Regions from separate parts of the Mesorhizobium sp. WSM4842 genome, predicted to be linked through region 2. Evidence: predicted binding sites of a transcription regulator. Region 2 holds the regulator's gene; the other holds the start of a gene.
What was found. The regulator PhoB, encoded in region 2, activates phosphate uptake and scavenging genes when phosphate is short. The targets are predictions, from matches to a motif close to TGTCATNNANCTGTCAT.
Positions count from the first base shown of each region.

Region 1: the regulator PhoB is predicted to act here: its motif matches at 2,335-2,351, upstream of AC0NIE_RS00280 (ceramide glucosyltransferase).

Region 1 is NZ_CM148372.1:59,745-64,296, reverse strand. Features, by position in the region: gene argF (ornithine carbamoyltransferase) at 1-545, shown strand, start outside; gene AC0NIE_RS00290 (Hsp33 family molecular chaperone) at 639-1,673, shown strand; gene apaG (Co2+/Mg2+ efflux protein ApaG) at 1,833-2,225, opposite strand; gene AC0NIE_RS00280 (ceramide glucosyltransferase) at 2,451-3,605, shown strand; gene AC0NIE_RS00275 (O-succinylhomoserine sulfhydrylase) at 3,652-4,552, opposite strand, start outside.
Region 2 is NZ_CM148372.1:1,589,393-1,593,944, forward strand. Features, by position in the region: gene pstA (phosphate ABC transporter permease PstA) at 1-989, shown strand, start outside; gene pstB (phosphate ABC transporter ATP-binding protein PstB) at 1,002-1,817, shown strand; gene phoU (phosphate signaling complex protein PhoU) at 1,856-2,563, shown strand; gene phoB (phosphate regulon transcriptional regulator PhoB) at 2,580-3,269, shown strand; gene AC0NIE_RS07620 (ROK family protein) at 3,466-4,552, opposite strand, start outside.

The sequences.
Region 1 (4,552 bases), 1.5 Mb from region 2:
TCAACGGGCTGACCGACGATACCCACCCCTGCCAACTGATGGCCGACATCATGACCTTCGAGGAGCATCGCGGTCCGGTCGCCGGCAAGACAATCGCCTGGACCGGCGACGGCAACAACGTGCTGCATTCCCTGCTGGAGGCCTCGGCGCGGTTCCGCTTCAACCTCAACGTCGCCGTGCCGGAAGGCAGCGAGCCGGCGCAGAAGCATGTCGATTGGTCGACGGCGCATGGCGGCAAGTTGCACTTCACCCGCTCGCCGGAGGAGGCGGTCCACGAGGCCGACTGCGTCGTCACCGACTGCTGGGTGTCGATGGGCCAGGAGCACCGTGCTCGCGGCCACAATGTCTTCTCACCCTACCAGGTCAATGCGGCGCTGATGGCGAAGGCAAAGCCGGACGCATTGTTCATGCACTGCCTGCCGGCGCATCGCGGCGAGGAGGTCACCGACGAAGTCATCGACGGGCCGCATTCGGTAGTGTTCGACGAGGCCGAGAACCGGCTCCACGCCCAGAAGGCGGTTTTGGCCTGGTGTCTGGGCGCTTGATCCGGGCCACCTTGATCCGGCACTGCGTGGTGCCTATCTCAGGCGCATCACGCAAATCGAGCGCGTTTCGACGCATGCGCCCCGGAGGGCGGCATGGCCGCGCCCTGGAGCTTTGTCATGTTGGAAACTCATCAATTGGCTGAACAACAACCCAAACTCGGCGAATTCGGCTACGCCGGCGACGATTATGTCGTGCCCTTCGAGGTCGGCCCGCTCGACGTGCGCGGCCGCACCGTCCAGCTCGGGCCGATGCTCGACGCGATCCTCAGCCGTCATGACTATCCCGAGCCGGTCGCTCGCCTGCTGGCGGAAGCCTGCGTGCTGACGGTGCTGCTCAGCACCTCGCTCAAGTTCGAAGGCAAGTTCATCCTGCAGACCCGCACAGACGGACCGGTCGATATGCTGGTGGCGGATTTTTCCACGCCGCATGCGCTACGCGCCTACGCGCGCTTCGACGCCGACCGGCTGGAGGCTCTGACGTCTGCCGGCGAAACTTCGCAGCAGACGCTGCTCGGCAGCGGTGTCCTGGCGCTGACGATCGACCAGGGCGCCCACACGCAGCGCTATCAGGGCATCGTCCAGCTCGACGACGAGACGCTGGAGGAGGCCGCGCGCACCTATTTTCGGCAGTCGGAACAGATCCCGACCGATCTCAGGCTCACGGTGGCCAAGCTGTTGACGCCCGGCGTCGGCGGCGCCCGCGAGCAATGGCGTGCCGGTGGCATCCTGGCGCAGTTCCTGCCGCAATCGCCGGACCGCATGCGCGTGCCCGATCTTCCGGGCGGCGACGGCGATCCGCGCCAGGAGATCCACGATCCGGCCGACAATTCCTGGCAGGAACTGCTGGCGTTGCTTGGCACCATCGAGCCGACGGAACTGATCGACCCGACGATCGGCGCCGAGCGGCTGCTTTACCGGCTGTTCCACGAGCACGGCGTGCGCGTCTTCGGCGGCGTACCGGTTGCCGACCAGTGCTCATGCTCCAGGGACAAGATCCGCGGCATTCTCGGAGGCTTCTCCGCCGACGAGATCAGGGACAGCACCGAGGATGGCGGCATTCACGTCGCCTGCGAATTCTGCTCGAAACAATATGACTTCGACCCGGCGGAGTTTGCCGCCGCGCAATAACGAGCGTCAGTGCTGCTGATCTGCCCGCTGGCATTCTTCCAATGGAAGTAGGAATCGCCAAATACCGGGTGCGGTGCCTTCGCAGAGTTTGGGTTCCTCGCCCCCACGGAGTGGGGCCACCTCTCCCCGCTTCGCGAGGGCGAGGAACCCAAGTGAGCGTCAATTGACGGTGCGCCGCGTGCCCGGCAGGTCGAGCGAAAAGGCGGGGATGGCGATATCGAACGTCTCGCCCCGCTTGTTGCGCATCGTGTAGTGGCCGACCATGATGCCGGATGGCGTTGAGAGCGGGCACCCAGACGTGTATTGATAACTGTCGCCGGGGTTGAGTTCGGGCTGGTCGCCGACAACGCCGGCGCCGCGCACTTCCTCGACCCGGCCGGTGCCGTCGGTGATGTGCCAATAGCGTGACAGAAGCTGCACGAATTCATCCGACTGGTTGTCGATGGTCACCTGGTAGCCCCAGACATAGCGGTTCTCCGACGGGTCGGAGCGATCTTCCAGATAGAACGGCCTGACCTGTACTTCGATGTTGCGCGTAACGGCGCTGTACATAGACTACTCCACAATATGTAGACGGAACTCTCGACGCTCTCCGCAGTTTGGTCAACGGGGTGCTTCCCGTCGCTGCCCGCCTGCTTTGCGCGCAGGTGCCGAAGAACAATGTCATTTAAGTGACACATGACAATGATGGTGTGCAGGGCCGGGCGACTCAGCATTCTGTCGAACTGTTGAAACGGCTTTCATGCGGCCGGTTTTTTCTGGAGTGACCAGATATCGATGGAATTGACAGTCACAGCCGCCTTGCTTTCCACAGCTCTGCTTCTTGTCAATCTCGCCAGCATCCTGCTCGCTTCGTTGAAGCTGAAGCGGCCTGGCAGGATCACGCCGGCAGCCGGCAAGGCGCCGCCGGTGTCGATCGTCGTGCCGTCGCGCGGCGTCGAACCGTTTGCCGAGGAAACGCTCGAGCGCGCCTTCTCTCTCGACTGGCCGCGCTATGAGCTCATCTTCTGCGTCGCCCATGCCGATGACCCGGTGGTCGGGCCGATCACCGACGCGATTGCCCGCTTTCCAGCCGTGCCGGCCCGGCTGCTCGTCGGCGACGACCGCATCAGCGGCAATCCGAAACTCAACAATTGCGTGAAGGGCTGGGAGGCCGCGCGCCACCGCTGGGTCATCCTTGCCGATTCCAACGTCCTGATGTCGAGGGACTATGTCCAGCATCTGATGGCGGCATGGCGGCCGGACACTGGCCTTGTCTGCTCGACGCCGATCGGCTCGCGGCCGGACGGGTTCTGGGCGGAGGTCGAATGCGCTTTCCTCAACACGCTGCAGGCGCGCTGGCAATATACCGGCGAGGCGCTCGGCCTCGGTTTCGCCCAGGGCAAGAGCATGTTGTGGAACAAGCCCATGCTCGACGCCAATGGCGGCATCCGTGCGCTTGCCGCCGAGATTGCCGAGGATGCCGCCGCGACCAAGCTGGTCAACGGGCTTGGACTGCGCGTCAATCTTGTCGCCTCGCCCTTCGAGCAGCCGCTCGGTTTGCGCACATTTGGCGAAATCTGGTCGCGTCAGGCCCGCTGGGCACGCCTGCGCCGCGTCACCTTCCCCCTGTTCTTCGCGCCCGAGATCCTGATCGGAGCGGCGCCGCCGCTGGTGCTTGCGCTGGTTGCTGCAGCAGGCGCCGGCTTCAGCCTGTCGGCAACCGCCGTTGCCGTGCTGGTAGTCGCCTATCTCCCGGAATGCGCTCTCGCCTCGGCCAAGGGCTGGCACCTGTCGCTGCGCATTATCCCGGCGATGGTTGCGCGGGACGTGATGCTTCCCGCCATCTGGGTGCGCGGCTGGCTCAGCGGTGCCGTCGACTGGCGCGGCAACACGATGACCATCCACACCAGCGCCGGTGCGGAATTGGAAGAGACCCCGTCGGGCGCCTGACCGCGCTTGGCTTGACGATTCGAGCGAAGCTGTTCGGCGCGTATCCCTATCTGGCGGCTTTCAGTGCCTGCTCGATGTCTTCGAGCAGGTCGTCTGTGTCCTCCAGGCCGACGGACAGCCTGAGCGTGCCTGGCCCGATGCCGAGTTCGGCACGCGCCTCATCGCTCAGATTCTTGTGCGTCGTCGTCGCCGGATGGGTGATCAGGCTCTTGGCATCGCCGAGATTGTTAGAGATCAGCACGATATCGAGCGCGTTCTGGAAGGCGAAAGCCGCCTGTTTGCCGCCCTTGACGTCGAGGCAGATCAGCGTCGAGCCGCCCGACATCTGCTTCTTGACGACCGCCGCTTGCGGGTGATCGGCGCGGCCGGGATAGATGACGCGGGCGATCTCCGGCTGCTCGGCGAGGAAGTCCGCGATCCGGCCGGCACTTTCCGTCTGCTGGCGCACGCGCAGCGGCAGCGTTTCCAGGCCCTTCAGCAGCGTCCAGGCATTGAACGGCGACAGGCTGGGACCGGTGTGGCGGAAATAGTCGTGCAGGTTCTCGTCGATCCACTTCTTGTCCGACAGGATGACGCCGCCGAGACAGCGCCCCTGGCCGTCGATGTGCTTGGTCGCCGAATAGACGACGATATGGGCGCCGAGCTGCAACGGCTTCTGCTGTAGGGGCGTGGCAAAGACGTTGTCGACGATCAGCCGCGCGCCGATCGAATTCGCAAGTGAGGCGACGGCTGAGATGTCGACGACTTCCAGCGTCGGATTGGTCGGGCTTTCAAGGAAGAACAGCTTTGTGTTGGGCCTGACCGCCTTTTCCCAATTGGCGATTTCGGTGCCGTCGACCAGCGTCGCCTCGATGCCGTACTTCGGCGCAAGCGTTTCGACCACCCAGCGGCAGGAGCCGAACAGCGCGCGCGCCGCCACGATGTGGTCGCCGGCCTTGGCGCTGCAC
Region 2 (4,552 bases):
TGCTCACGCTGACGAGCGGCGCATCGTCGCTGCTGGTCGCGTTCAATGGCGGTACGGTCAAGCTGACCGCGCTGTCGCCTGGGGCCAACGGGACGGCGGTCGCAAAGGGCACGGTGATCGAGGCGCTGGACAGCACGGCGCCCGCAGCGAGCGGCCAGGCATTCCTGCGCGTCATCGACACGCCGGAAGCATCGCGAAAGATTTCCGACAAGATGATCGTCTGGCTCGACACGCTGAAGAGCGCCGGCCTGATCGAAAGCCGGTTCAACTCGATCTTCTTCTTCACCGGCGCAAGCCGCGAGCCGGAACTGGCCGGTGTCTGGGGCGCGGTCGTCGGATCGTTCCTGACCATGATCGTCACGCTCGCCATCGCCTTTCCCATAGGCGTTTCGGCGGCGATCTATCTTGAGGAATTTGCGCCCAAGAACCGGCTGACGACGACCATCGAAGTGAATATCAACAATCTGGCGGCGGTGCCTTCGATCGTCTTCGGCCTGCTTGGACTTGCCGTATTCCTGAACTTCTTCGGCCTGCCGCGCTCAGCCCCGGTGGTCGGCGGCATGGTGCTGGCGCTGATGACCCTGCCGATCATCATTATCGCCTCACGCGCTTCGCTGCGCGCCGTGCCGCCGTCGATCCGCGAGGCGGCGCTTGGCATCGGAGCGTCCAAGGTCCAGACCGTATTCCATCACGTCCTGCCGCTGGCGATGCCGGGTATCATGACCGGCACCATCCTCGGAATGGCGCATGCGCTGGGTGAAACCGCGCCGCTGCTGATGATCGGCATGGTCGCCTTCATCGTCGACATTCCCGGCGGCTTCACCGATCCCGCGACGATCCTGCCGGTGCAGATATTCATGTGGGCGGATTTCCCGGAAGCCGGGTTCCAGCAGAAGACTTCGGCGGCGATTTTGATTTTGCTGCTTTTTTTGGTCATCATGAATGCCATCGCGGTGATACTGCGCAGGCGCTTCGAGCGGCGCTGGTAAGGAGTAGAGGATATGAACATCATGACGGAAGCCGGCGTCGAACAGAAACTGAGCAGCGGAACCATCGCCCCTTCGATCAAGATGAAGGGCGACAAGGTCTCTGTTCATTACGGCGAGAAGCGAGCTCTGTTCGACGTGGATCTCGATGTCCGCGAGAACCAGGTGACGGCGTTGATCGGCCCATCGGGCTGTGGCAAGTCGACCTTCCTGCGGTGCCTGAACCGAATGAACGACACCATCGATATCGCGCGGGTGAGCGGCAAGATCACGCTCGACGGCGAGGATGTCTACGACCCGAAGATCGATGTCGTCGAGCTGCGAGCCCGCGTCGGCATGGTATTCCAGAAGCCGAACCCGTTTCCGAAGTCGATCTATGAAAACGTCGCCTACGGTCCGCGCATTCACGGCCTGGCCAGGAGCAAGGCCGAGTTGGACGGCATCGTTGAATCGAGCCTGAAGAAGGCCGGCCTGTTCAACGAGGTCAAGGATCGCCTGCTCGAGTCGGGTACCGGTCTCTCCGGCGGACAGCAGCAGCGCCTGTGCATCGCGCGCGCCATCGCCGTATCGCCGGAAGTGATCCTGATGGACGAGCCCTGTTCGGCGCTCGATCCGATCGCCACCGCCCGCGTCGAGGAACTGATTGACGAACTGCGCCAGAACTACACGATCGTCATCGTCACCCATTCGATGCAGCAGGCAGCGCGCGTGTCGCAACGCACGGCGATGTTCCATCTCGGCTATCTGGTCGAGGAGGGCGCGACCGACAAGATGTTCACCAACCCCGACGACAAGCGCACCCAGGACTACATCACCGGCCGGTTCGGCTGAGCGGTCCGGCGGCGAATTTCGAACACGAGGACAGTATCATGGGTGAACACACCGTCGCATCTTTCGACGAGGAACTGGAGCACATCGACAGGCTGATCCGCGATATGGACGAGCTCGCCGCCGCGATGGTCGCAGCCTCGATCCGCGCGTTGCTTGCATCAGACAATGCGATGGCGCAGCGCGTCGTCTCGGACGACGCCATCATGGATGCGCGGCAGCGCGAACTCGACGATAGTGCGATCACGCTGATCGCCAAGCGGCAGCCGATGGCGCAAGATCTGCGCGCCGTGGTTGGCGCAATCCGCATGGCCGGCGATCTCGAGCGCATCGGCGACCTGGCCAAGAACATAGCCAAGCGGGTCAGCGCAGTCGGGCAGAGCGCCACGCCGCGTAATCTCTCGCACGGTATCGACGCGATGGCGGATCTCGTTCTTGTGCAGCTCCGCGGCGTGGTCGAGCACTATGTGTCGCGCAATGCCGGCGCGTTGAAAGAACTGCGCGCCGACGACCAGAAGATCGACGTGAAATACACGGCGGTTTTTCGCGAACTCCTGACCTACATGATGGAGGATCCGCGCAACATCACCGCCTGCACGCATCTTCTGTTCTGCGCCAAGAATCTCGAGCGTATCGGCGATCACGTCACCAACATCGCCGAAAACGCCTACTATGTCGTGACCGGGCAGCAATTGCCGGCGGATCGCCCGAAGCTCGACGAAACGACGATGTCGGCGCCGGCGACATGACGGGGGTGACCGGTCGATGATCGCGCCACGCATCATGGTGGTGGAGGACGAAGAGCCGCTGGGCGTCCTCCTCCGCTACAATCTGGAATCCGAAGGCTATCAGGTCGAGGTGGTGACGCGCGGCGACGAGGCCGAAATCCGGCTGCAGGAAAACGTGCCCGATCTTCTGGTGCTCGACTGGATGGTGCCGGCGGTTTCCGGCATCGAGCTTTGCCGACGCCTTCGGATGCGCCCCGAAACCGAGCGGCTGCCGATCATCATGCTGACCGCACGCGGCGAGGAGAGCGACCGGGTGCGCGGCCTCTCGACAGGGGCCGACGACTACCTGGTCAAGCCGTTCTCGACACCGGAATTCATGGCCAGGATCAAGGCGCTGCTGCGCCGCGCCAAGCCCGAAGTGCTGTCCAGCGTGCTGAAGGTCGGCGACATCATGCTCGATCGCGAATCGCACAGGGTCTATCGCAAGAAGAGCGAGATCCGGCTCGGGCCGACCGAATTCCGGCTGCTCGAATTCATGATGCGGCACCCAGGTCGGGTCTTCTCGCGCAGCCAGTTGCTCGATAATGTCTGGGGCGAGACGATCTACATCGACGAGCGCACGGTGGACGTCCATGTCGGCCGGTTGCGCAAGGCGGTCAACAATGGTCGCATGCCCGATGTCATCCGCACCATCCGCGGTGCGGGCTATGCGATCAGGGAAGACTAGCTGATATTCAGGTGATGCCGGCCTGCGACCGGCGATTTCCTGCGCTTCCGGTACGTACCCAAAAGTACGCTCCGTTCCGGTTCTCGGAACTCGCCCAGTCTGGTCGCTTCGCGCCCGTCTTCGACTCCGGCGCGGCCTGACCTGAATCTCAACACAACCCCAAGTCGCATTCCGCCTTTGTTCCTTGCCTTCGGACTCACGCCACGTCCTTCCTGATCGTGCCGGACTTCCCTTGCGCGCCCGGCGCGAAAATCTCCTGGTCGACGAAGCTCAGCGCTCGCAAGGCGCAGCCTTCGCGGATCAGCGGCAGCTCGTTCGTCTCGGTGTCGAAGGAAATCGAACCCGAATGCTGGCCGCCGGCGGTCTGGGCGATGGCCTCGCGCAGGGCCGGCTCGATCAGGTCGAAGGCGGCAGCGCTGGCGCCGACCATGGCGACCGGCGCCGGATCGATCAGCGCGAACAGGCTGCCAAGCCCGAAGCCGAGCGCTTCGCCGGCCTTGCGGTAGGCTTCGCGCTCCGGTCCGTCCGTCTGGCGCGCCCGGGCCGCCAGTGCCCGCATCTCGGCGTCGCTGACATCGGCGACCGGCTCTGCGTTCTCGCTCAATTGCCTTGCGTTGCGCCAGATGGCGTAGTTGCCGGCATAGGCCTCGACGCAGCCGCGCCGCCCGCAGCGGCAAAGCGCGCCGCCCGGCCGATGAATCATGTGGCCGAATTCGCCGCCCGAGGAATGGGTGCCGGTGAACAGTTCGCCCTTCAGCACCAGCCCCATACCGATGCCGTGCGAGAGCAGGATGGCGATGAAATCGTCGCGGTAGCGATCCGGGTCACGCCAGCGCAGCGCCACGGCCATCATGTTGCAGTCGTTCTCCATGATGGCCGGGATGCCGAACTCGCGTTCCAGAATGTCGGCGAAGGCGATGTTCGTCTGCGGCGTGATCGGCGACCACAACATGGCGCGCGCATGCGAATCGGTGATGCCCTGGATCGCCAGCGCGATGCGGGCGACGCTTTGGACGTCGAGGTTGGGGTCTTCGATCCGGCGCCGCACGATGGCGACACATTCGTCGATCAGCTCGTCGCGCGACATGGTCAGCGTGTCCAGCCGGCGCTGTTCCTCGGCGACCACCTGTCCGGCATAATCGATGACAGCGACCGACAGGAAATTCAGCGACAACACGACCGCCAATACCGCAGCGGCTTCCGGATTGAGGCTGAGGCCGACCTGCGGTCGGCCGCGTTTCATCGAAACGGTCTCGCTCGCCTTGCTCTCGGTCAGGATGCCT